3 regions of the Dyella jejuensis genome follow, and region 3 is predicted to be linked to each of the others. Evidence: predicted binding sites of a transcription regulator. Region 3 holds the regulator's gene; each other region holds the start of a gene.

Region 1 (10,235 bases), on a different contig from region 3:
GCGCAGGCAAGAGCACGCTGCTCAAATTGCTGGCGCTGATCGAACGCCCTTCGCATGGGCAGATCATGCTCGACGGAAAGAGCCTGGCGAAGATCGGCCAGAGCGGCATTCCCAAATTGCGCCGAAGCCTGGGCATGGTGTTCCAGGATCATCGCCTGCTGATGGATCGCAGCGTATTCGCCAATGTCGAATTGCCGCTGGTGATCGGCGGCATCGCGCCGCAGGAGCGCGGCCGGCGCGTGCGCGCCGCGCTGGAGAAAGTCGGGCTGCTCGACTACGAGCGTCAGTTGCCTGCATCGCTTTCCACCGGCGAGCAGCAGCGCGTGGGAATCGCCCGCGCCATCGTCGCCAAGCCGAGCGTGCTGATTGCCGACGAGCCTACCGGCAATCTCGATCCGCAACTGGCGGTGGAAATCATGGGCCTGTTCGCTGAATTCCAGCAGGTGGGTACCACCGTGCTGGTCGCCAGCCATGACCTGCCGCTGATCAAGCGCATGAAGAAGCGCGTGGTGGTGCTCGACCATGGCCGCCTGGTAGCGGATGTGTCGGCGGAGGAGGTGCTATGAGCGCATCGACCGATGCGGATGCACCCATCCCGGCGCGCAGTGAGCGCAATCATCGCCGCCCAGTGTCCAGCTGGCGCGAACATCACGGCTGGAGCGCCGGGGCGAGCTTGCGCCGCCTCGCCGCCAGGCCGGTGGGGAGCTTGCTTACGATCGCGGTGATGGGGTTGGCGCTCGCGCTGCCGCTGGCGTTTTACATGCTGCTGTCCAACGTGCAATCGCTGGGCGATGCGCTAGGGCGCAACCAGGTGATCAACGTATTCCTCAAGCAGGATCAGGTCGCCGGCAACGCGCAGCTGCTGGGTAAGCAAATCGGGCAGCACCAGGGCGTGGCCAATGTCACCGTGAAATCGCCGCAGCAAGGCATGGATGAATTGAGCAAGATGCAAGGGTTCTCCGGTTCCTTGCATGCGCTGGACGACAATCCGCTGCCTTATGTATTGGAGGTGCAGCCGCAAGATGGCGCGTCCGCCGGGCAGGTAAGCCATCTGGTCGATGACCTGCGCGGCATGCAAGGCGTGGACATGGTGCAGGACAGTGGTGCGTGGCGGCAGCGACTCGATGCGCTGCTGGGTGTTGGCAATCGCGCGGTGCTGACGCTGGCCTCGTTGTTTGCGCTCGCGGTCTTGCTGGTAGTAGGCAATACCGTGCGCGTGGACATTACCAGCCGTGCCGAGGAAATCGGGGTATTGAAGCTCATCGGCGCGAGCCGCGCCTTCGTGCGCCGGCCCTATCTGTACGCCGGGATCTGGTATGGCCTGTTCGGCGGCCTCCTCGCCGTGGCGCTGGCGCTGGCGATCGAGTTCGCCCTGGCTGGGCCGGTGGCGCGGTTGAGTCAGGTTTACGAAGGGAAGTTGCACGTCGGCGGTTTGCCGCTGTGGCTGTTGCTGGCGGTACCGTTCGCCGCGGCGCTGCTGGGATGGCTCGGCGCGCGGGTGGTAAGCGCGTGGCAGTTGCGCCGAGCTGCATAAGCGGGCGGATCGCAGGCGGTGAAGTTGGTCGCATCCATTTCCATCTGCGGTGGTGCAAGATAGGTAACCAAACGGGTGCAAAGGGGGCGCCTGTCGACGTCTGAGCACGGAAGCCACGCATTGACCGGGATTTCTTGATGAGTGCAAGCATCAGCAGCCGCAACCTCAGCACCGCGCCACGTGTGTTGGTGGTGGATGGCTCCAAGGTTGTCCGCCAGCTGATCGCGCGCGTGCTGCAGAAGGAATTGCCGCAGGCCGAGGTGGTCGGCTGTGGCAGTGGTGCCGAGGCGCACCGGCTGCTCGATAGCGGCGTGTTCGATTTCATTACCGTGGCGCTGCGCCTGCCCGACATGGATGGTTTGGAGCTGGCGCGCTATGTACGTGAATCCGCGCCGCAGATCTATGTGCCGATCGTGGCGGTATCGGGCGACGTGGACGATCGCCTGCATCGTCGCGCGCTGGGTGAGCACGTCACTGATTACTTCGACAAATCGCTCGGTTTCCAGGCGCTGGCCGAATTCATTCGCGGCTATGTGCGGCCGGAGAGTGCCGCCGAGGGTTTGGTGCTGTACGTGGAAGACAGCCGTGTGGTGGCGCTTGCCACCCGCCGCATGCTGGAAAAAATCGGCCTGACCGTGCGCCATGTAGTGAGCGTGGAAGACGCGCTGGCACTGCTCGAAGCAGAACGCTCGCAAGGTTCGGTCGGCGCCGACGTCGTGCTTACCGATGTCAGTCTAAAAGGCGAACTGACAGGCGGCGATCTGCTCAAGATCATCCGCAGCGATTTTGGCTACGGCAAGGGCAAGCTACCAGTGCTGGTGATGACCGGCGACGAAAATCCCGACAACCAGGCTGCATTGATCCGCGCGGGCGCCAACGACCTCGTGGAAAAGCCGGTCGAGGAAAAACTGCTGATCACCAAGCTGCTGTTCCAGTTGCGCGTGGCGCAACATTTGCGAGCACGCGAAAGCAAACTATGACCGACGAAGAACGGATCAAGCTCGAATCCTCCTGGAAGCAACGCATCGGCGATTACCTGCAGCGTCTGGAAATGCGTGCGCTGGCCGAATTCCTGCGTGCCGAAAAACGCGCCGGCAAGGTGATCTATCCGCCGGGACCGGAAATCTTCAGCGCGTTCGCGCATACGCCATTCGAGGCAGTGCGTGTCGTTATCCTCGGCCAGGATCCCTATCACGGACCAGGCCAAGCGCATGGCCTGTGCTTCTCGGTGCGGCCGGGCGTGCCTTCGCCGCCTTCGCTGGTGAACATCTTCAAGGAAATCCAGCGCGACCTGGCCATCTCCGCGCCCGACCACGGCTGCCTCACTCCATGGGCGGATCGTGGCGTGCTATTGCTCAATGCGGTGTTGACGGTTGAACGTGGGCTGGCAGCCTCGCACCAAGGCAAGGGTTGGGAAGGTTTCACGGATGCGGCGATCGATGCGCTCAACCGCGAGCGCGAAGGGCTCGTCTTCATGCTGTGGGGCTCGTATGCCCAGCGCAAAGGGCAACTGATCGATACCCGGCGCCATGCGGTATTGAAGGCTGTGCATCCATCGCCGTTGTCGGCGCACCGCGGCTTCATCGGTTGTGGCCATTTTTCGGCGGCCAATCGCTATCTTGAAGCTCAGGGCAAGGCGCCGATTGACTGGTCATTGCCTCAACGTGCCGAATTCGAAAGCGTCTGAATTTCCCAGTCCGATCGCCGGATGGTGCGCGGCCGGCCGAAGTATCAGAGGCCTCCTGGGTGCCGCGCAGGCTCGGGGCTCCGGGCCTTCCTTCGCAAGGAAAGACCGTCTGGCGAGGGCGCAGCGAGACTTCGCGGCGGCGTCCAAGACAGCATAACCCTGCGTTCACTCCCCAGAAGTCATGCTTGAAACCGCTATCCCCGGCAACTATCGACATGGACAAGTCCCGGGTATTCGTGTACTATTGGGTACATAAAAGGCGCCGGAACTCGCCAGTGCCTTTAGCACTCCAACCACCAGAGTGCTACGCTGATTCCCATATTCAGGAGGTTCCAACATGTCCCAAGCCTTGGCGACGGCTAATTGGCCGGTTCCCAGCGTCGTTGGCAGTCTGGATGCCTATATCTCGGCGGTTCACCGCATCCCGGTGCTCAGCCAGGAAGAAGAGCAAAGTCTGTCGCGCCGCTATCAGGCGGAGGAAGACCTCGCCTCTGCCCGCAAGCTGGTGATGTCGCACCTGCGCTTTGTTGTGCACGTGGCGCGTGGCTATAGCGGCTATGGCCTGCAGCTTTCCGACCTTATCCAGGAAGGCAATATCGGCCTGATGAAGGCGGTCAAGCGTTTCGATCCCGACCAGGGCGTGCGCCTGGTCAGCTTTGCCGTGCACTGGATCCGTGCGGAAATGCACGAGTTCATCCTGCGCAACTGGCGCATCGTGAAAGTGGCCACCACCAAGGCGCAACGCAAGCTGTTCTTCAACCTGCGCAAAAGCAAGAAGCGCCTGGGCTGGATGAATGCCGAGGAAGTGCGTCTGGTCGCCAAGGACCTCGGTGTGCCGGAAGCCACCGTCCGCGAGATGGAATCACGCCTGTCCGGTCGCGACATTGGCTTCGAAGCGCCTGCCGATGCGGACGAGGATGCCAAGCCGGCGCCCGAGGCATTCCTGATCGACGAAGGTGCCGATCCTTACGAGAACGTGGCGGATGCCGACCAGTCCGACAACGAGCTGGAAACCCTGTCGGCTGCGCTGCAGAAGCTTGACCAGCGCTCGCGCGACATCATCCAGCGCCGCTGGCTCAACGAAGACAAGGCCACGCTGCAGGATCTGGCCGACGAGTATGGTGTTTCGGCCGAGCGTATCCGCCAGGTCGAAGCCAACGCCATGAAGAAGATGCGCGGCCTGTTCGCGGCGTGACATCCAGCCGACAAGTCGCCTGTGACGGCCTCCCTTGCGGAGGCCGTTTTGCGTTCAGGGCTCATGGCCCGGCATGGTCCGGGTTTGCTGGATGAAAATCGCCCACGAACATCGGCGACGCACGCCAGCCTATCCATGACTTACGCTATGGCATCGATGCAACGGTTTGTCCGCTACCCACATGCCTCACATTCTGGTCATCGAAGACGACGAAATCACCGCCCGGGAAATCGTGCTGGAACTGGCTGCGCACGGCATAAGCGCCGACCGCGCGCACGATGGGCTGCAAGGCCTCCTGCGTGCGCAAGAGCCACATTACGATGCGATCACTCTTGACCTGATGCTGCCCGGCATGGATGGCCTCACCCTGGTCAAGCAGTTGCGAGAACGCGGCATTGCCACACCGGTGCTGATGATCAGTGCGCTCGGCGACGTGGACGAACGTGTGCGTGGTCTGCGCGCGGGCGGCGACGACTATCTCACCAAACCCTTCGCCCCGGATGAGATGGCTGCGCGCATCGAAGTGCTGCTGCGCCGGCAGCGGCAAGAGCAGCCGGCGCAAACCAGGTTGCGCGTGGCCGATTTGGAGTTGGATATGATCAGTCGCACGGCGCGACGTGGCGCGCGCGAGTTGACTCTGTTGCCCACGGAATACCGGCTGCTCGAATTCATGATGCGCTATCCCGGCCAGGTAATGACGCGGGCGATGATTTTCGAAAGCGTGTGGGGCCTGCGCTTCGACCCGGGCACCAATCTCATTGATGTGCACATCGCGCGCCTGCGTCGCAAGGTCGACAATGAAGGCGAGCCTTCGTTGATCCGCACCATGCGCGGGTCGGGCTACCGCCTTGGCTAAGCCGGTAAAAGACTGGTTCGTCCACTGGCGGGCGACCACGTCGCGGCTGTTGCTCAGCTACGGCGTGTTCTTCGTAATCTGGGGCACCTTGCTGCTCGGCCTGATCTACTGGGAAACCGTGCAATACCTGCAGGTGCGAACCGACCGGGATCTGGTGCAGCAGATCGACTTCATGCGCCACGTCGAGCATGCGCGCCTGCAACCCATATTGGACGATTACGTCTTGCTCGAAGGCGCCAACTACAACAGCTGGGGCATGTTCGACGCGCATGGGGGCTGGCTCGCCGGCGACGTCGCGCGATTGCCGCCTGAGCTGAAGGTCGACGGCGGACCGTTGCGAGTGAATGCCGACGAGGTCATCGCGATGGATGCTTTACCGTTGGAACAGAATCTCACCGTCATTGCGGGTCGCCTCGACAACGGCAACATATTAGCGCTAGCGCACACCGCGGGATTGACCGCCCACATCAGCGGCATCATCAAGCACGCACTGTGGTGGGGTTTGTCGTTCACGCTGGTACCGGGACTCATCGGCGGCCTGATCCTCAACCGCGCGCCTCGGCGCCGCATCCGGCAAATTGAAACGGCGACGCAGCCCATCATGCATGGCGACCTTCGCCAGCGCCTGCCCGTAAGCCAGCGCGGCGACGAACTGGATCGCCTCGCTGCTATCGTCAATGGCATGCTCGATCAGATCGAGCAGTTGATGGGAGAAGTGAAAGGCGTGTGCGACAACATTGCCCATGACCTGCGCACTCCGCTTACCCGGCTCCGCTCGCAGCTCTATCGCGCGCAGCAGCAGATACCGGAAGAAGATCCCAACAAAGAACTGGTGGAGCATTGCGTCGGCGATATCGACGAAGTGCTGGGCCGGTTTCGTGCGTTGCTGCGCATTTCCGAACTCGAGGACCGGCGCCGCAGGGAAGGTTTCGTGGCGGTGAATCTGGGCGAAATCTTGCAGCACGTGTACGAGCTTTACGCACCGTTGGCGGAGGATCGGCAGCAGTCGTTCGTATTGCGGACCGAGCCGGGATTGATCGTGCAGGCCGACCCCGATCTGCTGTTCGAGGCGCTTGGCAATCTGGTCGCCAATGCCATCAAATTCACTCCCGCAGGCGGAAAAGTAGCACTCAGCGTGCGCCACGCCGGACCGGCCCAGGCGCGCATCGACGTGATGGACAGCGGTCCGGGTATTCCCGCCGAGCAGCGCCAGGCGGTATGGCAGCGTTTCTATCGGGGCGAGGGCAGCCGCGAGACGCCGGGACACGGACTGGGCTTGAGCATCGTCGCGGCCATCGCCAAGCTGCACGACTTCGAACTGCATATCCAGGGTGGACAGGACGGCACCATCGTTGGCATGGATTGTCGCCTGCAAACTTGACGGAAATTTATCCCGCCTTTCGGAACGGCCTGGCGGCTTCATGAAACATTCTTCATGCCGGCGAAAGGCGCCCGGCCAAGCCTGTCCCGATAATGGCCTTCCCTTGGCCGTGCCGTCGGAACCATCGCATGCTGGGTCTTGTTCGGATCGCGCTCGCGCGCCCCTATACCTTCATCGTCCTTGCGTTGTTCATCCTGATCGTGGGCCCGCTCGCCGCGCTGCGCACGCCCACCGATATTTTCCCGAACATCGGCATTCCCGTGATCAGCGTGGTATGGACGTACAACGGCTTGTCGCCGAGTGCGATGTCCGGCCGCGTGATCTATTACTACGAACGTTCGCTGACTTCGACGGTGAGCGATATCGAGCATATCGAATCGCAATCGTTGCCAGGTATCGGCGTAGTGAAGATTTTCTTCCAGCCCGGCGTGGACGTTCGCACCGCGACCGCGCAGGTCACCTCGATCTCGCAGACCGTGCTCAAGCAGATGCCGCCCGGCATCACGCCGCCGCAGATCATCAACTACAACGCTTCCACCGTGCCGGTGCTGCAGATGGCACTGTCGAGCACGCGGCTGAGCGAGCAGAAGATCCGCGATCTGGCGCAAAACTTCATGCGGCCGATGCTGATATCGGTGCCCGGGGTGGCGATCCCCACGCCTTATGGCGGCAAGCAGCGCCAGATCATGCTGGACCTCGATCCCCAGGCGCTGGCGGCCAAGGGCTTGTCCGCCCAGGATGTGGGCAACGCGCTGGCTGCGCAGAACCAGATCGTGCCGGTCGGCGATGTGAAAATCGGGCGCTACGAATACACGGTCAATCTCAACGACAGTCCCGCTGCGATCGACGAGCTCAACAATCTGCCGATCAAGACTGTCGATGGCGCCACCATCACCATCGGTCAAGTCGCGCACGTGCGCGATGGGTCGCCACCGCAAGAGAATGTGGTGCGCGTCGATGGCCATCGTGCCGTGCTGATGCCGGCCCTGAAAGGCGGCAATGTATCGACCCTGGCAGTCGTGGCGGGCATCAAGAAATTGCTGCCGCTGGCGGAAGAAACACTGCCGCCTTCATTGAAAGTGAAATTGCTGGGTGACCAGTCGATATTCGTGCGCAGCGCGATCGCATCGGTGGCGCGCGAAGGCATCATCGCCGCGCTGCTGACGTCGGTGATGATCCTCATCTTTCTTGGCAGCTGGCGCTCGACGGTCATCATTGCGGTATCGATTCCGCTTGCCGTGCTGTCGGCGATCGCGCTGCTGGCGGTGTTCGGGCAGACGCTCAACGTGATGACGCTGGGCGGCTTGGCCCTGGCGGTGGGCATCCTGGTGGACGATGCCACTGTCACCATCGAGAACATCAACTGGCATCTGGAGCAGGGCAAGGACGTGCATACCGCCATCATGGATGGTGCCAGGCAGATCGTGACGCCGGCCTTCGTGTCGTTGCTATGCATCTGCATCGTATTCGTGCCGATGTTCATGCTCAACGGCATTGCCGGCTTCCTGTTCCGGCCCATGGCGCTGGCGGTGATCTTCGCGATGGCGTCGTCATTCGTGCTGTCGCGCACGCTGGTGCCGACCATGGCGATGTACCTGCTCAAGCCACATGTTCTGGAACAAGGACCCGGCAGCCATCCGGAAGACCTCTACGTCGACCATCACGAAGGCGACCAGCATCCGTACAAGCAGGGCAGCAAGCTGCTTCGTGCGATGGTGGCTTTCCAGCAGAAGTTTGAACACCGTTTCTCGAAGATCCGCGATACCTACTACGGCACGCTGTCGCTCGCGCTGACGTCGCGCCGTCCGTTCGTGATCGGCTTCCTTGCGGTGGTGATCGCGTCGTTCGCCCTGGTGCCGTTCCTTGGGCGGGATTTCTTCCCGTCCACCGAATCGGGCGCCATCGCCATCCATGTGCGCGCTCCGGTGGGCACGCGCATCGAAGACAGCGCGGCGGAGTTCGATCACATCGAGACGGCCATCCGCCGGGTGATTCCGCCGGACCAATTGGACAGCATCATCGACAATATCGGCCTTCCGCTCAGCGGCACCAATATGGTCTACAACAACAGCGGTACGATCGGGCCGCAGGATGGCGACATCCAGGTACTGCTGAAAGAAGGTCATGACTCGAGCGATGCGTTCGTGAAGAAACTGCGCGAAGCGTTGCCGCGTGAATTTCCAGGCACCAGCTTCGCGTTCCTGCCCGCCGACATGGCCAGCCAGATCCTCAACTTCGGTGCGCCGGCGCCCCTGGATGTGAAAGTATCCGGCCGCAACAGCGACGCCAACGAGGCTTACGCGATTCATCTGTTGCGCCGGATGCGCGCGATTCCCGGTATCGCCGATGTACGCCTGCAACAGTCGACCGGTGCCCCACAGTTGAACGTAGACGTCAATCGTATGCGAGCCGACGAACTGGGCATTACCGAGCACGACGTCACCGATAGCATGGTGGCGTCACTGGCCGGCAGCCTGCAGGTGGCGCCGGTGTTCTGGCTCAATCCCGCCAATGGCGTGTCCTATGCGGTGGTCGCGCAGACACCGCAATACCGGATGGATACGCTGGCCGACTTGCAAAGCCTGCCGGTCACTTCGTCCACCACCGGCGCCCGGCAGGTGCTTGGCGCGCTGGCGACGATCAAGCGTACCTCCAGTCCGGCGGTGGTCAGCCACTACAACATTGCGCCATCGTTCGACATCTATGCATCGGTGCAGGGGCGCGACCTGGGCGCGGTGTCCGGCGACATCCAGAAGGTACTCGATGCCGCCGCGAAAGATCGCCCGAAGGGTTCCATCGTGAGCCTGCTCGGCCAGGTCACCGCCATGAACGAGGCCTTCGCCGGCCTGTTGTTCGGCCTGCTCGGCGCAATCGTGCTGATCTACATGCTGATCGTGGTCAACTTCCAATCCTGGCTCGATCCGTTCGTGATCATTACCGCTCTGCCTGCGGCGTTGGCTGGCATCGTGTGGATGCTTTTCGTCACGCATACAACCTTGTCGGTGCCGGCATTGACCGGCGCGATCATGTGCATGGGCGTGGCGACTGCCAACTCGATCCTGGTGGTGAGTTTCGCGCGCGAGCGCCTGGCCGAGCACGGCGACGCCATGAAGGCCGCGCTGGAAGCCGGCTTTACCCGCTTCCGTCCGGTATGCATGACGGCATTGGCGATGATCATCGGCATGTTGCCAATGGCATTGGCGCATGAGCAGAACTCGCCGCTTGGCCGTGCCGTGATCGGCGGCCTCGTATTTGCTACCTGCGCCACGCTGCTGTTTGTGCCGGTGGTGTTCACCATCGTGCACGGCCGCGAGCAGCGGGCACCCTCCCCAGACCCCGTTTCCGGAATTCCCCATGTCGCATAATCCCGCCACTGTAGAGGTCGTCCAGAAACCGCCGCGTTTGAAGGCCTTTGGCACGGGTGCTGCGATAGTGGCCGTGCTGGTCATCATCGTGGGCCTGGCGGTCCGTTACCACGAGCAGCACGAGCTGGTGCAATGGACCGACGCGCAGCTGATTCCCACCGTGCGCCTGGCGCCGCCATCGGATCCGGCAAAGGAGCACATCATGACGCTGCCAGGT
Region 2 (10,235 bases), on a different contig from region 3:
ACCGTCCGGCGCTGGTCGTGGGCGGTGGCGACGTGGCGGCCAGGAAAGCCTCGATGCTGCTGCGCGCCGGCGCCAGGGTGACGGTGGGCGCGCCGGTCCTGGGCCCGGAGCTGCGCGAACTGTTGCAGCAGGGACGCATTACCTATCGCGCGTGCGCCTATCAATCCGAATGGCTGGATGGCATGTGGCTGACGATCGCCGCGACACGTTCACGCCGCTTGAACGCGCGCATCGCCGCAGACGGACACGCCAGGCAGCGGCTGGTCAATGTCGTGGATGATCCTGCGCTGTCGAGCTTCCAGGTGCCCGCGGTGATCGATCGTTCGCCGCTGCTGGTGGCGATCTCCAGCAGCGGCACGGCGCCCGTGCTGGCGCGCCGCCTGCGCGAACGCATCGAGAGCCTGCTCGATCCCGCGCTGGGTCCGTTGCTGCAACTCGCGCAACGCTACCGCGCGCGCATCCGCGCCCGCCATGCCGATCTCGGTGCACGTCGCCGCTTTTATGATTGGCTGCATGACGGACCGGTCAGCGCGTTGCTGCGTGCCGCCCATCCGATGCGCGCGGAGCAGCAGTTGGTGGCCGCACTGGCCGACCGCGAGCCACCGCGAGGATCGGGTTCGGTCGCCCTGGTCGGCGCCGGCCCCGGTGATCCGGGTTTGCTGACCTTGCGCGCGCTGCGTGCATTGAATGAAGCCGATGTCATTCTTCACGATGAATTGATCAGCCCGCAGATTCTGGAGCTGGCCCGCCGCGATGCCTTGCAGCTTGCCGTCGGCAAGCGCGGCGGCGGCACGCACACGCCGCAGGAGGCGATCCACGCATTGCTGCTCGAACATGCCCAGGCCGGACGCCGGGTGGTGCGCTTGAAAGGCGGCGATCCCTTTGTCTTCGGCCGCGGCGGCGAAGAGCTGGCCTTCCTGCGCGAACATGGCATTGCCTACGAAGTGATCCCAGGCATCACCGCCGCGCTCGCCTGCGCCGCCCACGGCGGCGTGCCGCTGACGCACCGCGACCACGCGCATTCGGTACGGCTGGTGACAGCGCATTGCCAGCATTCGCTGGATACGCTGGATTGGGTGGAGCTGGCTCGCGAGCGACAGACATTGGCCGTCTATATGGGCGTGGGCAAGCTCGAGGAACTCACCGGGAAGTTATTGGCACATGGACGTCCGTCCGACACGCCGTTCGCGCTGATCGAGAATGGTTCGCTGCCGGGCCAGCGCACGCTGGTCGGCACCTTGGGCGACCTGCCGAAGCTTGCCCGCCACCACGCGGTATGCGCGCCGGCCCTGCTGATCCTTGGAGAGGTAGCGGACTTCGCCCCCGCGCTGCACTGGTACGGCGAACTGCTTGGCCCGACGCCCCCGCATTCAGGTATTTCCAACGCCCTGGCTGACGCGGCGTGACATAGCACAGCCCGGTTGCGCCAACCCGGATTTTCTTGCGAAATTTCCGTGAGTTAACCCTTACGCAAAGCCTCCCGTCGCGCCGTTTCGCCAGTCGCCTGACAACCGATTCATGTCGGTAACGTTACAGTTCTCATCTCCCAAGATGACGAATGACGGATTGCATGGCGCTGGCTCCCTCTACCTGGCTTTCGAGACGCACGGTCGCCACCCGTACCGCGTTGGCGTTCGCGATGATGATCGCGTTCGTCCTGGGTACCGGCTTGCTCGACGGGCATGACGGCGTATCGCCATCACAATTGCTCACGCAGCCGGTGTTCCCGCTGGCCAATGCCATGCCTGGATTGCTATTGGCGCTGCTGTTGCTGGCCCTCACCCGGCGCACCTTGCTTTCGTTTGGCCTGGCGTACCTGCTGCAGGGCCTGATGTATGGCATCAACGCCCTGAAAGTGGCCAATCTCGGCACGCCCTTGCTGCCAGCGGATTTCCGCATGGCGGGCCAACTGCGCAAAGGTGGCTTGCACGTGCTGGGCAGCTACCTGCCGCACAGCCCATGGCCTTACCTGGTGATCCTCGGTGGCGTGGCCGTGGTCGTGGCGATGTGGCGCTACGAACCGCCGCTGTTCGCGCGCCGCACGGGTGGCCGTCGGATCGTTGCCGGCGCGCTGCTCGGCGCCACGCTGGGCACGCTGCTGATTGGCGTGCCCGGCTGGGGCAATCTCTACAACGGCCATAAGCTTTGGCTGGAACCGTGGTCCGCCGCGGCCACGACCAACCATTCCGGGCTGGTCAGCTCCCTGGTGATGTTTCATCTGCAAGATCGACGCACCAAAGAAAAAGCCGATCCGGCAGCGGTGAGCAAGCTGCTGCAAACGACGGGTGACGCGGTGCGGGCGCGGATGCAGGCTCCCGTCGACCAGGGCACCGCGCTGCCTGACATCGTGGTGGTGCAAAGCGAATCGTTCTTCGATCCGAGCATCGTGCGCGGTTACGAAAACGCCAGGCTCACGCCCAACCTGGATCGTCTTGCCGGCGAAGGCATGAGCGGCCCGTTGCACGTGCCCACCTTCGGCGGCGGCACCATCCGTACCGAATTCGAAGTACTGACCGGCTTGTCGCTGCGCTATTTCAGCGCGATGCAGTTCCCGTACCTGCAATTGAACGACAAGGTGGTACCGAGCATGGTGCGCGTGCTGCGTTCGCATGGCTATGAAACGGTCGCCATCCACGGCAACGATCCCACGTTCTGGAATCGCAACACGGCTTTCAAGGCACTGGGCTTTGATCGGTTCGTCTCGCAGTCGGGCTTTCCGGCCAATGCGGCGATGGATGGCAAGTACATGGCCGATAGCGCGATGACCGACGAAATCATGGCGCAATTGAAAGACTCCGGCCCGCCGCAATTCCTGTTCGCGATCAGCCTGGAAGCACACGGCCCGTATGACGTGACGCCGTCGGATCCGTCCGCGCGCGACGCCACCCCGGTGCCGTCCGCTATCGATGCCAAGGACAAGCGGCAAGTACAGAATTACCTCTATCACATGCAGCACGCGGATCAGCAACTCGGCCGCCTTGCCGCACTGCTGTCCAGGCGCAATCGTCCAACCTTGCTGCTGTTCTACGGCGATCACCTGCCCGGCCTGAACGATGCTTACCGCGAGACCGGTTTCGTCAATGGCCAGGACATGCTGAGCCAGGCCGGCACCTGGTTGCTGATCGATCCGCGCAATCCCGGTCGTCCGCAGCGCATCGACATGGCCTCCTGGATGCTGCCCGGCCTGCTGCTGGAACGCGCGGGCATCCATGACGACGCCTATTTCGCCATCACCCAGGTGCTCGCCCCGTCGCTGGCAAGCCTGACACGGGCGCCCGGCGCGCCGCCCGTACCCCTCGACGCGCAGCAACAGCAGTTCGATAACGACATGGCAAGCATCGCGGTGCTGCGCATGAAGGGCAAACTGGATCACTGGCTGCCGGCAAACCTGCTGCCCGCCAATACCGCCGTGGCAACGCAGGACGATACTGAGGAAGAGGCTCCGGCATCGGCGGCCATGGGTATTCATCGCTGAAGTCGCCTGCGTTCAAGCCCCAGGCCTTCACATAAAAAACTGCGTCCGGCCGGGCGCAGTTTTTTTATGTGAAGACCCTTGCACAAGCATTAATGCTTAACTTTATCGTAAGGAAATTGCGCTACTCCAATTCCCTTTTAAGCCCGATCCGATACTTCCCATAGCCTTTTTTTGGCCGAATAAGCAGGTGCCTACCACGCGCACATTTGCCGCGGGATGAGGGAATTCCCGCCGATTCTCCCCACAGGATGACGAGGCACCCAGGAAGCGGGTCTCGTGTATCCGCGTGCCGGAAAAGCTGATGTTCGCTATCGATCGATGCTTCGCTATCGCCCATGCCCGACGATTTCGCTGGCGAGCGATGCTCGGCGGAACGCTCGCCGCCGTGCTGACTGCCTGCGCCGCCACGGTGCTGGAAAAGCACGCCGATCCATTGACCGCTCCGTCGCCGCTGCCTGTCAGCCAAGCTTCGAGGCATGCGCTGAACCATCAGCAGGATGTCCCGGATGCTCCGGCATTCCTGCCTCGCGCCTTCGCTGAAAAGCCTTTCGTTGCCGGCATCGCTTCGAACGCACCCTCGCCTTATCTCGATGCGTTGACACGTATCTACCGCGCCCCGGCGGACACCGCCAAGGCAACCAAGCCCGCCAAGCCGCTGCACGATGAGATCGCGAAGTTTCATGCCGTGGATACGGGCATGCCAATCGCGCTCGCGCGTATCACTTCGAACTACGGACAGCGCAACAATCCGTTTGGGAAAGGCCACGTTTTCCACCGCGGTATCGATATGGCGGCACCTAAAGGCACACCGGTGCAGGCGGTCGCCGATGGCACGGTCGTCAAGGCCGCCACCGATCGAACGTATGGAAAATTCGTGGTCATCAATCACCACAACGGCTATCGCACTTTGTATGCGCACAACTCGCAGTTGCTGGTGAAGGTCGGCGATCGCGTCAAGGTCGGACACCCCATCGCCAAAGTCGGATCCACCGGCCGTTCTACCGGCCCGCACCTGCACTTCGAAATACATCGCGATGGCAAGCAGGTGGATCCTTATCCCTATCTCGCGGTGTTGTAAGGCCTCTCACCTGGCGGCCATATCCCCCGTAGCGTTGACGAGTTCGCGGACGTGATTTCAAGGCATTCCGTTTCCCCGCCGCAAGCAAACAGCATCACCTTCAAGCCGGCGCTACTCTGCCGAACAGAAGAGAAAACCCCGCTCGCGCGGGGTTTTCTCCAACACTTTGCGTTTTTGAGCGCAGGACTTAGAAGTCCATGCCACCCATGCCGCCCATGCCGCCGCCCGGGGCGCCATGGTTGTGCTCTTCCTTCTTCGGCAGCTCGGCCACCATCGCTTCGGTGGTGATCGCCAGGCCAGCGACGGAGGAGGCGTACTGCAGCGCCGAACGGGTGACCTTGGTCGGATCCAGGATGCCCATCTCGACCATGTCGCCGAACTCGCCAGTGGCGGCGTTGTAGCCGAAGTTGCCCTTGCCTTCCTTGACCTGGTTGACGATCACGGACGGCTCGGCGCCGGCGTTGAACACGATCTCGCGCAGCGGGGCTTCCAGTGCACGGCGGGTGATGGCAATGCCCAGGTCCTGCTCGTGGTTGTCGCCCTTCAGGCCTTCGACCGCCTTCAGTGCGCGGATCAGCGCCACGCCACCACCGGGAACCACGCCTTCTTCAACGGCTGCGCGCGTGGCGTGCAGGGCGTCTTCGACGCGGGCCTTCTTTTCCTTCATTTCGACTTCGGTCGCGGCACCGACCTTGATCACCGCCACGCCGCCGGCCAGCTTGGCCACGCGCTCTTGCAGCTTCTCACGGTCGTAGTCGGAGGAGGTCTCTTCGATCTGCGCCTTGATCTGGCCGATGCGCGACTGGATGCGGGCAGCTTCGCCGGCACCGTCGATGATGGTGGTGTTTTCCTTGGTGATCACCACGCGCTTGGCGCGGCCCAGATCGGTGATCGTGGCCTTCTCAAGCTGCAGGCCCACTTCCTCGGAGATGACCTGGCCATTGGTGAGGATGGCGATGTCTTCCAGGATGGCCTTGCGACGGTCGCCGAAGCCCGGCGCCTTCACGGCGGCAACCTTGACGATGCCGCGGATGGTGTTGACCACCAGCGTGGCGAGCGCTTCGCCTTCCACTTCCTCGGCGACGATCAGCAGCGGCTTGCCGGCCTTGGCGACGGCTTCGAGCACCGGCAGCATTTCGCGGACGTTCGAGATCTTCTTGTCGTGGATCAGGATGTACGGATCGTCCAGCTCGACCTGCTGCGACTGCTGGTTGTTGATGAAGTACGGCGACAGGTAGCCGCGGTCGAACTGCATGCCTTCGACCACGTCCAGTTCGTTCTCCAGGCCCGAACCTTCTTCAACGGTGATCACGCCTTCCTTGCCGACCTTCTTCATCGCGGTGGCGATGATGTCGCCGATGGCGGCGTCGGAGTTGGCGGAGATGGTGCCGACCTGGGCGATGGCCTTGTCGTCAGCGGTGGGCTTGGAGAGCTTCTTCAGCTCCTCGACGGCGGCGATCACGGCCTTGTCGATACCACGCTTGAGGTCCATCGGGTTGATGCCGGCGGCGACGGCCTTCAGGCCCTCGCGGATGAACGCCTGCGCCAGCACGGTGGCGGTGGTGGTGCCGTCACCGGCGTTGTCGGACGTCTTGGAAGCGGCTTCCTTGACGATCTGCGCGCCCATGTTCTCGTAGGCGTCGGCCAGTTCGATTTCCTTGGCGACGGAGACGCCGTCCTTGGTGATCGTCGGAGCGCCGAAGCTCTTCTGCAGCACGACGTTGCGGCCCTTCGGACCGAGGGTGACCTTGACGGCGTTCGCCAGCGTATTCACGCCTTTGAGAATGCGGGCGCGGGCGTCTTCGCCGAAGCGGACTTCTTTAGCTGCCATAATTTTTTTGCCTCAAAAAAATTAAATTAAGTGCGGAAAATCTTGCGAAAAAACTGCGGAAGGAGCCGAAGGCGACGGGTGCGGCATTAACTTTCGCACCGTCACATCCGTCAGCCTTCGATAACAGCAACGATGTCGTCTTCCTTCAGGAACACCAGCTCTTCGCCGTCGATCTTGATTTCCTGGCCGGCGTACTTGCCGAACAGCACGACATCGCCTTCCTTCAGGGACATCGGACGGACCTTGCCGTCTTCCTGGATGCGGCCGGTACCGGCAGCGATGACCTTGCCGCGAGTCTGCTTTTCGGTGGCGCTATCGGGGATGACGATGCCGCCGGCGGAGACACGCTCTTCTTCCAGGCGCTTGACGATGACGCGATCGTGCAGCGGACGCAGTTTGCTCATGGGACGAACTCCAGCTAATGGCTAGGGATGGAAAAGTTGTTGGACCCCGGACCTGCCTTGGAAGGCGTTGTTAGCACTCAGGGTACGTGAGTGCCAATTTTAGCCGCCAAAAAAACCCCTGCAACAGGGGGCGGACGGGTCGTACCGCTCGAGATGGGGCAGGCCGGATGGCTTTCAAGGGCGCCATGCCCTCTCGACACCCAACGCAAGAACGATAACGATGATGGACCGCATGCCTATGGCCAGCTGGCTGGTGAACATGGACCTGACATTACGCGAGCAAATCGTCACCTACGGATTGAAGCTGGCACCGAGCGGACTGAGCCAGGGCACCTCGGGCAACCTCAGTGTTCGCTCCGGCGACGGCTTCCTGATCAGCCCCAGTGGCATGCCCTACGAGGAAATCGGTCCCGAGGACGTGGTCCAGGTTGCGCTGGACGGCAGTTACCGGCATCGGCTGCGCCCCTCCAGCGAGTGGCGGTTCCATCGCGATATCTACGCCGCCCGCCCGGACGTCCATGCCGTGGTCCATGCCCACCCGCCATATAGCACCGGGCTGGCGATCTGCCGGCTGGACATTCCTGCCGTGCATTACATGATCGCCATCAGCGGCGGTGATTCGATCCGTTGCTCGGATTACTACACCTATGGCACGCAAGAATTGTCCGACGCCGTGTTGCGGGCGCTGGAAGGGCGCTTCGCCTGCCTGATGGCCAATCACGGCATGATCGCGACCGGCGCCACCATGGAGCAGGCCATGTGGCGCGGCGTCGAAGTGGAAGCGCTGGCGCGCCAGTACACGCTGGCGCTGCAGGCCGGCAAGCCGGTTGTGCTGAGCGACGCGGAAGTCACGCAGGCGCTGGAAAAATTCGGCAACTATGGATTGATGGCGGCACGCTCCGCCTCAGCCTGAGGCCACCGGGAGAGAACCGCCATGTCCGATGCCAGCCATGTGCTGCTTTGCTATTGCACCTGTCCCAATGCCGCCAGCGCGCAGCACCTGGCCAATGCCTTGGTCGGCGAATCACTGGCCGCCTGCGTGAGCCGCGTTCCCGGCATCCACTCGACCTATCGCTGGAAAGGCGAGGTCACCACAGACTCCGAGGAACTGCTGCTGATCAAGACCACCAGCGAGCAGTTCGAAGCCCTGAAGGAACGCCTGCTGGCCCTGCATCCCTACGAACTGCCGGAATTGATCGCCGTGCCGGTGGAGCTCGGCCATGGCGCCTACCTGGACTGGGTGCGCGGCGCGGGCTCGGCTCCTTCAGTGCCATAACCCTTGGCGAGCGATTGGACCGATGGATTTTGCCGGATCTGGACCTGTCGCCAGGCCGGTGAGGCGCCTAGGATGCGGGCACCACTCACTGTGAATCCAAGGCGTGCCGCATGATCGATCTCTACTTCGCCGCCACCCCCAACGGGCTGAAGACCAAGCTGTTCCTCGAGGAAGCGCAATTGCCCTATCGCGTGCTGCCGGTGAGCCTGGGCAAGGGCGAGCAGTTCGCGCCGGCGTTCCTTGCCATTTCGCCCAACAACAAGATTCCGGCCATCGTCGATCACGCCCCGGCGGGTGGCGGGGCACCGGTAACGCTATTCGAATCGGGCGCGATCCTGCTGTATCTGGCCGAGAAGATCGGCCGCTATCTTCCTTCGGACACCCACGGCCGCGCCGAGGTGCTGCAATGGCTGTTCTGGCAGATGGCGGGGCTGGGACCGATGGCCGGGCAGATTGGCCATTTCAATGTCCATGCGCCTGAAAAAGTACCGTATGCGATCGACCGCTACACGCGCGAGACCAGTCGGCTCTACGGCGTGCTCGATCGGCGGCTGGCCGACCGCGCGTTCGTGGCGGGCGAATTGTCGATTGCCGATATCGCCTGCTATCCATGGATCGTGCCGCATGCGGCACATGGCCAGGATCTGGACGCCTTTCCCCACCTCAAGCGCTGGTTCGAGAGCATGGCCTCGAGGCCGGCCACGCTTCGTACTTACGAAGGCGTTGCGAATGTCTATGCGCCACAGCAGCCGGCCATGTCGGAACAAGAGCGGCGCGTGCTGTTCGGCCAGGACGGAAACCCCGCGACGCGCGCATAGCGCGTGCGGACGACAACGGTCGCGACCACGCTGCTGACAGGTTCTGTCACTCCCGTCCACTAAGGTTCTCGCCAGCCTTCCGGAATCTATCCGCCATGAAGAAATCCGATGTCGCCGTCTTGCTGTGGCTAGGTGCCTTGTGGGGTGCGTCGTTCCTGTTCATGCGCATGGGCGCGGCTCAATTCGGCAGCCTGCCGCTGGCCGGGATGCGGGCAATCGGTGCGGCCATCTGTTCGATCCCGTTGCTTGCCTCGCGTCAGCGCCTGGCGGAAATGTGCGCGAACGGGTGGCCGATCATCCTGATCGGGCTCAGCAATTCAGCGTTGCCGTTCGTGTTGTTTTCCTACGCGGCCCAGAGCTTGCCGTCGGGTTTGTCGGCCATCTTCGACGCGATCGCCCCATTGCTGGTGGCCGCGTCCGGCTGGCTGTGGCTGGGCGAACGTCTCGACGCGCCGCGCGCCGGCGGTTTGCTGATCGGCCTGGCCGGCGTCGTCTGGCTGATCGGCGGCAGCATGGGCCTCGGACATGGCGGCGCATCGTCCGGCTGGGCCATGGCAGCCTGCGTCGGCGCCAATGTCTGCTACACCTTCGGCGCGCATTACAGCCACCGGCGCATGCAAAGCGTTTCGCCGCTTACCGTAGCCATCGGCAGCCAAGTGGCCGCAGCCGTGATGCTGCTGCCTTTCACCGTGTGGCTGTGGCCCGCGCGGATGCCGACCCCGCAGGCGTGGTTCGCCATGTTCGGGCTGGCCGCTGCCTGCACCTCGCTCGCCTACGTGCTGTTCTATCGCTTGCTGGCCCGCATCGGTTCGTCGCGCGCCATGACCGTGCTGTATCTGATTCCGGTATTCGGCGTTGCCTGGGGTGCGATGTTCCTGGGCGAAAAAATCACGCTGGCGATGGCGGGCGGCTGTGCGGTCATCCTGCTCGGCGTGGCGCTGGCCACCGGCATGGTGCGCCCTCGTGCCGTCGTGCCCGCACGGATCGCGGCGGAAAAAACTTAGGGGTCTGTTCGGGCATTGCAAGCCAGCTGGGCCATAATTCCTCCCTTCGCGCTTGCGCGACCCCAAGCTGGAGCCGGAATGTACTCGTTCCATCATCGCCGCGCGGCCGCCTGGCTGCTGGTCCTGTTCACCGTGCTGCTTGGCGTACCGGCATTGTCGTGCGCACAGGACACCAGCAATCTGCTGCCGGTTACCGAGGCCTACAAACTCACCGCCGATAGCAGCATGCCCGGCGTGGTGAAACTGCACTGGACGATCGCGCAAGACTATTACCTCTATCGCGGCCGCATGAATTTCAAGGGCGGCGAAGGCGTCAGCCTGGGCACGGCGCAACTTCCCGACGGCGAGA
Region 3 (10,235 bases):
CGACGGCTTCGTTGAGTTGTATCTGTGCGTTGTCCAGTAGCTCCAGCATCGCGCCAAGGCGATCGTCCAACGCGCCAAGGCGGGCCAGTTCGGCATGCGCGCGGCCCAGCGATTGGCGCAAGGCGAATTCGCTATCGCTATCGAGCAGCTCGACGACGCCGGTAATGCCTTCGGTAAGTTTGCTGGCGTTCGCCAGGCGTTTATGACTGGCTTCCAGTTCCGCCAGTTCGGCGGCCGGGAGCGCCCACTTTTCCAGCTCCGACAGTTCATGGCGGAGCAGCTCCAGGCGATGTTCGCGGTCTTCGCCGCCACTGAGCTTGCGGATGCGTGCGCCGAGATCGCGCCATTGCAAGGCGAGGTCGCGTACCTGCGCCACTTGCTTTTCGTTTTCGGCGTAGGCATCGAGCAGACCCAGCTGATGCGAGCGCTCCAGTAAAGCCTGGTGTTCGTGCTGGCCGTGGATTTCGACCAGCAGCGCGGCGAGCTCGCCCATCTGGCCGATGGTGGCCGGACGTCCGTTGATCCATGCCCGCGAGCTGCCCTCGGCGCGGATGATGCGTCGCAGCTGGCAGGCGTCGTCTTCATCCAGTTCCTCGCGCTTCAGCCATGCCTGGGCTTCGGGCAGGCCTTTGAGGTCGAACTCGGCGACCAGTTCGGCGCGGTCGCTGCCGGTCCGCACCATGCCGCTGTCGGCACGCGCTCCGGCCAATAGCATCAATGCATCGACCAGCAGGGATTTGCCCGCGCCGGTCTCGCCGCTGACCACGGTCAAGCCTGGGCCGAAGGTGATATCGGCTTGTTCGACGACGGCAAGGTGGCGGACGTAGAGGGAGGTAAGCATGGAGAAGGGCGGCAGTGGATCGGGCGATTGTAAGGGGAGCGGGAATGAACGGGGAACGGCGGCCCGCCTGGAGGACGGTTTTTGGCGCGAGACCTTGAGACCCGGAAACCGCAAGTCACCCTGACAGGCCATTGGCGGGCTCCCTTTTCCCCAAGGGTTGCGCTTTGTTGCATTCTGCTTCGGCAAACCTTATTTGTTTACCGTCTCACGGATTGCCACAGCGCATGCCCCATCATCACGATCTCGACATCCGCGCGCGGCGCTTGCTGCGCACGTTGATCGCCCAATACCTGGCCGACGGCGAGCCGGTGGGGTCGCGCACGCTGTCGCGCTCGTCCGGGCTGGACGTGAGCCCGGCGACCATCCGCAACATCATGGCCGACCTCGAGGAAGCCGGTCTGGTGGCTTCGCCGCATACATCGGCCGGCCGCATACCCACCCCCCGCGGCCTGCGCCTGTTCGTCGACAGCCTGATCGAATTGCAGCCCGTGCCGCGCGATGAGATGGTGCGCCTGCAGCGTGAGCTGCCGCCCGGCCCGACCACCGTGCGCGACCTGGTCGGCAACGCTTCGGTGCTGCTGTCGGCGATGACGCATTTCGCCGGCGTGGTCACGGTGCCGCGCCAGACCGACTTCCCGTTGCGCCATATTGATTTCGTGCCATTGCCCGATGCCCGGGTACTGGTGATCCTGGTGTTTTCCGACAACCAGGTGCAGAACCGCGTGATCCAATTGGTGAAGCCGTTGGATGGGCGCGAACTGGAGCAGGCGGCCAACTATATCAATGAGCATTTCGTGGGCTTGCGCGTGGACGATATCCGCGCACACCTGCTGCGCGAACTGCGCGAGGCGAGCAGCGAATTGCATCAGCTGTTGTCGAGTGCGGTGGAGCTGGCGGCAGCCTCGTTCGCACCGCAGGGCGAGGACGTGCTCGTCAGCGGCCAGACCAATCTCATGGCCTATTCGGAACTTGCCGACCTGGACCGGCTGCGCGAGCTGTTCGAAGCCTTCCAGCAAAAAAACGAGCTGCTGCAGTTGATGGAAGTCTGTGCCAAGGCACCTGGCGTGCGACTATTCATTGGCGAAGAATCAGGCTTTGCCGCGCTGGACGGCTGCAGTGTCGTCACCGCCAGCTACGGTGCGCAGGGGCGCTTGTTGGGGGCGGTGGGGGTCATCGGCCCTACCCGGATGGCCTATCAGCGAGTGATTCCGGTGGTGCAGGCGACCGCCGGATTGCTCAGCGAAGCCTTGAATCGCGCGGCCACGGCCTTATAAACGCTTCGGGAGGCGGGTTTGCCCGCACATGATTAGGAGGTCGGTACGACGTGCCGGCCACGGACGATGTTTGGAGTGATTCATGCATAACAGCGATTCGCAGTCGCCAGAAGGTACCCCGGAAAACGGCGCACAGCATGCTTCTCCGGGCGCCGAGCTCGAAGCGCTCAAGGCCAGGGTGGCCGAGCTGGAAGCAAGCAACAGCGAACTGCGCGAGGTGGTGCTGCGCGAAAAGGCCGAATTGGAAAATCAGCGCCGTCGCCTGCATCGCGACCTGGAACAGGCGCGCCGCTTCGCCAACGAGAAACTGCTCAATGACCTGTTGCCGGTCTACGACAGCCTCGAGCGTGGCCTGTCAGTGGAAGGCGGCGATGTGAACACGGTGCGCGAAGGCTTGAGCCTTACGTTGAAGGAACTCCTGCGCATTGCCGGCAACAACGGGCTGGTGCAGGTCGATCCCGTCGACCAGCCGCTGGACCCGGAACGTCATCACGCCGTAAGCATGGTGGAAGCGCCGGGCAAGGCAGCAGGCACCGTAGTTACGGTGCTGCAGAAAGGCTACGTTCTGAATGATCGATTGCTGCGCCCGGCATTGGTGGCCGTGGCCAAGGACGACTGAACGGTACCTGCCATTCCAATACCGCAGGGTTTAGCTGGTATTGAACCGCTTTCGCCAAAACCCCATTTGACAACCATTCGCGGCCAGGGAGCCGCTTGCAAGATTCCGGAGCACATCTATGGGCAAGATCATCGGCATTGACCTGGGCACGACCAACTCGTGCGTGGCCATCATGGATGGCAGTACGACCAAGGTTATCGAGAACGCGGAGGGCGATCGCACCACTCCATCCATCGTTGCCTTCACCAAGGATGGCGAAGTGCTGGTCGGCGCGCCCGCCAAGCGCCAGAGCGTCACCAATCCCAAGAACACGTTCTACGCGGTGAAGCGCCTGATCGGCCGCAAGTTCACCGATGCCGAAGTGCAGAAAGACCTGCATATCGTGCCTTACGGCATTGTTGCCCATGACAACGGCGACGCCTGGGTGCAGACCGCCGACGGCAAGAAGATGGCGCCGCAGGAAATCTCCGCCAAAGTGCTGATGAAGATGAAGAAGACCGCCGAGGATTATCTCGGCGAGACGGTGACCGAAGCGGTCATCACCGTGCCGGCCTACTTCAACGACAGCCAGCGCCAGGCCACCAAGGACGCCGGCCGCATCGCTGGCCTGGAAGTGAAGCGCATCATCAACGAGCCGACCGCGGCCGCGCTGGCCTATGGCCTGGACAAGAAGGGCGGCGACCGCAAGATCGTGGTGTACGACCTTGGCGGCGGCACCTTCGACGTGTCGATCATCGAGATTGCCGAAGTCGACGGCGAGAAGCAGTTCGAAGTGCTGGCCACCAACGGCGACACCTTCCTGGGTGGCGAAGACTTCGACATGCGCGTCATCGATTACCTGATCGAGGAATTCAAGAAGGACCAGGGCATCGACCTGCGCAAGGATCCGCTGGCGTTGCAGCGCCTGAAGGACGCGGCCGAGCGTGCCAAGATCGAGCTGTCCTCCGCGCACCAGACTGAAGTGAACCTGCCGTACGTCACGGCGGATGCCTCCGGTCCGAAGCATCTGAACATCAAGCTCACCCGCGCCAAGCTGGAAGCGCTGGTGGAAGAGCTGGTGAAAAAGACCATCGAACCCTGCCGCACCGCGCTGAACGATGCCGGCTTGCGCGTGTCCGACATCGACGAGGTGATCCTGGTCGGCGGCCAGACCCGCATGCCGAAAGTGCAGGAGTCGGTCAAGGACTTCTTCGGCAAGGAACCGCGCAAGGACGTCAACCCGGATGAGGCGGTAGCGGTCGGCGCCGCGATCCAGGGTGGCGTGCTGGGCGGTTCGGTGAAAGATGTGCTGCTGCTCGACGTCACCCCGCTGTCGCTGGGTATCGAGACCATGGGCGGCGTGATGACCAAGCTCATCGAAAAGAACACCACGGTACCGACCAAGGCCTCGCAGGTATTCTCCACGGCCGACGACAACCAGACCGCCGTGACCGTGCATGTATTGCAGGGCGAGCGCGAGCGCGCCAACGCCAACAAGTCGCTGGGCAAGTTCGACCTTGCCGGCATCGAGCCTTCGCCGCGCGGCATGCCGCAGATCGAGGTGACCTTCGATATCGATGCCAACGGCATCCTGCATGTGTCGGCCAAGGACAAGAAAACCGGCAAGGAACAGCGCATCGAGATCAAGGCCGGGTCGGGCCTGTCCGAGGACGAAATCGCGCGGATGGTCGCGGACGCCGAGGCCAATAAGGAAGAAGACCGCAAGTTCCATGAACTGGTCAGCACCCGCAACAAGGCCGACCAACTGGTGCATGCCACGCGCAGCGCGCTCAAGGAGCATGGCGGCAAGGTGCCGGGTGACCAGCTGAGCTCGATCGAAGGTGCGCTGTCGGATCTGGAAAAGGTCAAGGACGGCGACGACAAGGCGGCGATCGAGTCCAAGGTCCAGAAGCTGGAGCAGGTGGCGCAATCGCTGTATGCCGCGGCCCAGGGTGGCGCTGCGGCCGATGCCGGTGCCGGTTCCGCGCAGCATGGCCCGGGCCCGGGCGGCTCCGCCCAGCCGGACGACGTGGTCGATGCTGAATTCACCGAAGTGAAGAACGACGGCAAGTCGTAATCGTCGAGCAGGTTGGAGACGGGCGCCCATTGCGGGCGCTCGTTGCCTTTGGAGGAAAGGCAATGGACAAGGGGCGGCTTGAGGCTTTCAGCGATGGCGTGCTGGCCATCATCATTACCATCATGGTGCTGGAACTGAAGGTGCCGCACGGCGACGGCTGGAATGTGTTGGTCCAGCAATGGCCGGTGTTCCTCAGTTACGTGCTCAGCTTCGTTTACGTAGGCATCTACTGGAACAACCATCACCATTTCCTGCATGCTGCCGAGAAGGTCAATGGCGGCGTGCTTTGGGCTAATCTTCACCTTCTGTTCTGGCTTTCGCTGATGCCGGTGACGACAGGCTGGATGGGCGAAAACCACTTTGGGCAGAAGCCGGTGGCGGTCTACGGCTTCGTGCTATTGATGTGCGCGCTGGCCTGGCTGCCGCTCCAGTACTGCCTGATCGCGGCCAATGGCGGGAAGTCTTCCTTGCTGGCCCGGGCGCTGGGTGGAGACTGGAAAGGCAAGGCTGCTGTCGCCATGTATCTGAGTGGCATCCTGCTGGCGTTCGTGGCGCCGTGGATGTCGTGTGTTCTTTATGCCACGGTGGCTGCGATCTGGTTCATTCCCGATCGGCGCATCGAATCGCGGATCAAGCAATGAGCAAGCGTGATTACTACGAAGTGCTGGGTGTCGAACGTTCGGTCGGCGAAGCGGAACTGAAAAAGTCCTTCCGCCGCCTGGCCATGAAATACCATCCTGACCGCTGCCCGGACGATCCGCATGCGCAGGAGAAATTCAAGGAGGCCAAGGAGGCCTACGAGGTACTGGCCGATGCGCAGAAACGCTCGATGTACGACCAGTACGGCCACGCTGCTTTCGAAAATGGCATGGGTGGCCGTGGCGGTGCCGGCTTCGGTGACATGGGCGATATCTTCGGAGATATTTTCGGCGACATCTTCGGCGGAGGCGGTGGCCGGGCGCGTTCGCGGCGCGGTGCCGACCTGCGCTACATCATGGAACTCGATCTTGAGGAGGCCGTGTTCGGGGTCGAGAGGAAGTTCGATATTCCCACCCAGGTCAATTGCCATCACTGCAACGGCAGCGGCTCGGAAGACGGCAAGACCGCGTCGTGCAAGACCTGCCATGGGCATGGCCGGGTGCGCATGCAGAACGGCATTTTCTCCATCCAGCAGACCTGCCCGCATTGCAGCGGCAGTGGCCGTGCGATCGAGAAGCCCTGCAAGCAATGCCGCGGCGAAGGACGTCTGGAAGAAACGCGCACATTGTCTGTGCGCATTCCCGCCGGTGTCGACAATGGCGATCGCATCCGCCTCACGGGGCAAGGCGAAGCCGGGCCTGCGGGAACCGAGCCTGGCGATCTCTATGTGGAAGTGCGCGTGCGCGAGCATGCGATCTTCCAGCGCGACGGCAACCATCTTTATTGCGAACTGCCGATCCGCTTCTCGCAGGCGGCGCTGGGTGCGGAATTGCAGGTGCCGACGCTGGAGGGCGAAGTGCCGATCGTCATTCCGCCGGAAACGCAGACTGGCCAGCAATTTACCCTGCGCGGGCGCGGCGTCAAATCCGTGCGCGGTGGCCGCACCGGCGATCTGGTCTGCCGGGTGGTGGTGGAAACGCCAGTACGGCTCACGCGCGAACAACGCGAATTGCTGGAAAAGCTCGAGGCGACGTTCTCGGATGGGGACGCGAACCAGCACACGCCACGTGCCAATTCCTGGGTAGATGGCGTCAAGCAATTCTGGTCGCGCGTGACCTCAGGCTAACGAGCTTGCGTTGCCGAGCGGATGGATCGGGCGTGCGCGGCTCGGCAGACATGCATGCATTGAACTAAGCTGAGCCCAGCGCGCCCGGACAGGGCTAATCGACTCCCGCCCGGGACGATAAGGAATACATCCATGGTGCAAGCCATCCGCCTGGCCATCAATGGCGCTTCTGGTCGCATGGGCCAAGCATTGCTCACATTGGTACGCGAGGACCAACGCTTCGAGCTGGTACGCGCCATAGTGCGGGTAGGCTCCGTGCACGATGGCGTGCCGGTGTTCGGCGAACAGGTCGATGCCCTGCGTTATTCGCATGATTGGAACGCTATGCCGCCTGTCGATGCCATGGTCGATTTCAGCGGGCCGGATGGTCTTGCCATCGCGTTGGCACATTGCACCGAGCATGGCATTGCGCTGGTCACCGGAACCACGGGTATCGACGCTGCCCTCGAGGCAACGCTGGATCAGGCAAGCAAGCGCATCGCAATCTTGCGCGCGGCCAACTTCAGCCTGGGCGTTGCCGTGCTGACCCGCCTGTTGCGCGAAGCGGCCACGGCGCTGCCTGACTGGGATCTGGAAATCGTCGAATCGCATCACGGCCGCAAGGAGGATGCGCCGTCAGGCACGGCGCTCGCGCTGGGCCATGCTGCGGCGGCCGCGCGCGGCGGCAGCCTGGAGCAGGCGGGTGTCTACACGCGCGAAGGACGTCCAGGTATACGTCGTCACGGCAGCATCGGCTTCGCGGTCGTGCGTGGGGGCGACGTGGTGGGGGAGCACACCGCATTGCTGTTCGGGCAGGGCGAGCGGGTCGAACTGAGCCACCGCGCTACGGACCGCTCCATCTTTGCGCGCGGCGCGCTGGAGGCGGCCGCGTGGTTGGTCAAGCAAGGGCATGGCAGTTATGGCATCGATGACATGCTGCAGTCGCGCCGTTCCTGACAACCCGGTTGGCCCAACGCAGGCCCGTTATTCCAATACACGCTTTTCCCAGCGCTGGCGCGCCCAGCGCGCGCCCGTTCGCCCGCGCCGGGCGACCAAGCGTTGTCTGCAGTGGTAGAGGCCTGTACCATCCCTCGCGTTGTCATTGGGGAGTAGCCATCCTCGACGCATCGAGCCGACAGGTCGTGCTTCGGGGAATCCGCGTCAACATACTTGAAGCCGGTTGCTTCATGGCGCGGATGGTTATCGCAGGCGGTTGCGTCAGCGATGGTCCGGCGAGACCTTTGGCCACGACACGACTTACCCAGGCCGGGCAAGCCGTGCGCGTGTGCCATGGGTTTTTCGTTCGCCCGGCCAGGAAGCGTCCATGCTCGTCGTCGCACTGTTGTTCCTGCTTTCCGCCGGAGCCATCTATCTGGCCTGCGAGTATTTCGTCAACGGCATCGAATGGCTGGGACACAAGCTCGATTTTGGCGCGACTGCCACGGGCACGGTGCTGGCTGCGTTCGGTACGGCGCTGCCGGAGAGCGCGGTAACTTTCGTAGCGGTAATTTTGGGGCGAACCGCACAGGTGCGGGACATCGGGGTTGGCGCAGCACTGGGTGGTCCCCTGGTGCTTGCCACCATTGCCTACGCGGTCGTCGGGATTGCGTTGTGGAGCAACCGCCGGCGCCTGGGGCGAAACGATCTGTGCGTGCAGGTGGAGCATGCGCGGCTCGCGCGGGATCAGCTGTGGTTCCTGTCGATCTTCGTGGTGAAATGCGGCCTTGGCCTGGTCGCTTTCGCCTTCAAACCGTGGCTGGGTGTGTTGTTTCTAGCCGCCTACGTTTTCTACGTATGGCGCGAGTTGAAGCATGGCGATGACGGTGCGGATCATGAACCGCTTGAGCCGCTGATGTTTCAGCGCGACGCCGCAACACCCTCGCTCAAGATGGTGCTGCTGCAGACGGTCTTGGCGTTACTGGTGATTGCTTTCGCGTCGCATGTGTTTGTAGGGCAGATCGAAAGCATTGGCGCCGCCATGCATATGCCTCCGCATCTGGTGGCGCTGGTGCTCAGCCCGGTTGCCACCGAATTGCCGGAAACCATGAATGCGCTGATCTGGGTACGCCAGGGCAAGGAGCGTCTGGCATTGGCCAACATCTCCGGCGCGATGATGATCCAGGCCACCATTCCAAGCGCGTTGGCCTTGTTTGCTACGCCATGGATGTTCGACCGGCCGCTGATCGTGTCGGGCGTCATCACCACCATCGCCATCGTCTACCTGTGGTGGCTGTTCCATCGGGGGCGCGTCGATGGACGCAAGCTGGTACCGGTGGGCTTGCTTTACGCCGTGTTTGCCCTCTACGTGGGCTGGCATGTCCTGACCTGATACCTTTCGCGGTATGCGCCGCCGCTCCTGCGCATCGCTGCCAGCGCGGTGAGCCGGTCCGTTCGGTTGGTGCGACTGTTCAGGCGTCGCGCGTCTTGTGCGCCGCGTTGCGATCGCGGCCCGCACCGAGTTTTCGATCCAGCGCGCCAAACAGCTTCTTGAAGGTGCGCGAGAATTTGCCGCGCTTGGTCTTGCGCAGCTTCTCGTCTTCGCTGGTCAGCCAAGCCACCTGTATCACCCGTCGCTCGCCCTCGTAAGGCAGATGGCCGTGGAAGGAGTTGTCGCAGCGCTTGAATACGGCAAATTCGCCGTACAGCGGCTTGAGTTCGGGTACGACGAGATCGTCGATGTTGTCGATGCGATTAAGGAAGCGCAGGCAACCGTCGCTGGTATCCGGCCATTGCGTATTCAAGTAGAGCAGGGCGGTGGCGACCTTGGAGCGGCTGTCGGTGTGGATGGTGCCGTGGCGCTTGTTCAGTGCGCGGCACAGGGTCACCAGCGTGGGATATCCGCCGAGGTCCTGGATGCCCAGGTAACGGCCGATCGCGCTGGCGAATTCCGGGGTGGTCAATTGCTGTACCAGGGCGTTGATCGAAGGTCCGCAGTCCGAAGGGTCGTAAGGAAAGAAACCGGCGCTGGCGTACCTGGGAAAATCCCGCTCCAGATCGGCGCGCGCCTCGTCCGGCAATTGCCCGTGCGCAATCATGAACGGAAACGGTTGCTCGCGTATGTCCGTATCCGGGCGATCGAGACGGATAGGATCGAGCAGGACGGTGGCGTTCATGGAGTTTCGTAGCTTCCCTGGCTAAGTTGCCGCCAGTCTAGCGCGAGCGCGGCATACATGCCTTGCGGGACAGCGCTTTTGCTATCGGTTGCGGTGGACAGAACGCCGCTCGCCACCTATCATTTCTACCCGCCCGAGACTTTCCTTGACCCAAGGTCCACAAGCCTGCTTCCGCGCGGCTTGCGGGCTTTGCTGCACCCTTAAAGGCGGCCCCATGCCCATTCCCGCTCTGCTTGCCCTCGAAGACGGCAGCGTGTTCCACGGCCACGCCGTTGGCGCGTTTGGCGAAACCGTTGGCGAAGTGGTTTTCAATACGGCGATGACGGGCTATCAGGAGATCCTCACCGATCCATCCTATGCCCGCCAGATCGTCACCCTGACCTATCCCCATATCGGTAACACCGGCTGTAACGCCGAAGACGCAGAATCCAGCACCGTGCACACCGCCGGCCTGATTGTGCGCGATGTGCCGCGCCGGGCCAGTAACTGGCGTAGCAGCGAAAGCCTGCCTGACTACCTCAAGCGTCACGGTATCGTGGCGATCGCCGGCATCGACACGCGGCGCTTGACCCGCATCCTGCGCGACAA

The links. The regulator HrcA, encoded in region 3, represses chaperone genes, less so after heat shock. The targets are predictions, from matches to a motif close to TTNGCACTCNNNNNNNNNGAGTGCNAA.
Region 1: rpoH (RNA polymerase sigma factor RpoH) is a predicted target of HrcA. The motif match lies at 3,503-3,529, and genes of this name have one in related genera.
Region 2: ISP15_RS06155 (co-chaperone GroES) is a predicted target of HrcA. The motif match lies at 6,859-6,885, and genes of this name have one in related genera.

Annotation. Positions count from the first base shown of each region.
Region 1 is NZ_JADIKJ010000006.1:163,491-173,725, reverse strand. It holds gene ftsE (cell division ATP-binding protein FtsE) at 1-566, shown strand, start outside; gene ftsX (permease-like cell division protein FtsX) at 563-1,534, shown strand; gene ISP15_RS07340 (response regulator) at 1,672-2,514, shown strand; gene ung (uracil-DNA glycosylase) at 2,511-3,221, shown strand; gene rpoH (RNA polymerase sigma factor RpoH) at 3,559-4,416, shown strand; gene ISP15_RS07325 (response regulator transcription factor) at 4,598-5,272, shown strand; gene ISP15_RS07320 (sensor histidine kinase) at 5,265-6,653, shown strand; gene ISP15_RS07315 (efflux RND transporter permease subunit) at 6,782-10,018, shown strand; gene ISP15_RS07310 (efflux RND transporter periplasmic adaptor subunit) at 10,008-10,235, shown strand, end outside.
Region 2 is NZ_JADIKJ010000005.1:65,898-76,132, forward strand. It holds gene cysG (siroheme synthase CysG) at 1-1,406, shown strand, start outside; gene ISP15_RS06140 (LTA synthase family protein) at 1,571-3,475, shown strand; gene ISP15_RS06145 (M23 family metallopeptidase) at 3,777-4,553, shown strand; gene groL (chaperonin GroEL) at 4,741-6,384, opposite strand; gene ISP15_RS06155 (co-chaperone GroES) at 6,495-6,788, opposite strand; gene ISP15_RS06160 (class II aldolase/adducin family protein) at 7,021-7,701, shown strand; gene cutA (divalent-cation tolerance protein CutA) at 7,723-8,064, shown strand; gene ISP15_RS06170 (glutathione binding-like protein) at 8,175-8,882, shown strand; gene ISP15_RS06175 (DMT family transporter) at 8,978-9,886, shown strand; gene ISP15_RS06180 (protein-disulfide reductase DsbD family protein) at 9,965-10,235, shown strand, end outside.
Region 3 is NZ_JADIKJ010000010.1:199,358-209,592, reverse strand. It holds gene recN (DNA repair protein RecN) at 1-841, opposite strand, end outside; gene hrcA (heat-inducible transcriptional repressor HrcA) at 1,066-2,115, shown strand; gene grpE (nucleotide exchange factor GrpE) at 2,198-2,734, shown strand; gene dnaK (molecular chaperone DnaK) at 2,853-4,790, shown strand; gene ISP15_RS10480 (TMEM175 family protein) at 4,853-5,431, shown strand; gene dnaJ (molecular chaperone DnaJ) at 5,428-6,555, shown strand; gene dapB (4-hydroxy-tetrahydrodipicolinate reductase) at 6,688-7,491, shown strand; yybP-ykoY riboswitch at 7,627-7,765, shown strand; gene ISP15_RS10465 (sodium:calcium antiporter) at 7,859-8,863, shown strand; gene ISP15_RS10460 (2OG-Fe(II) oxygenase) at 8,943-9,647, opposite strand; gene carA (glutamine-hydrolyzing carbamoyl-phosphate synthase small subunit) at 9,862-10,235, shown strand, end outside.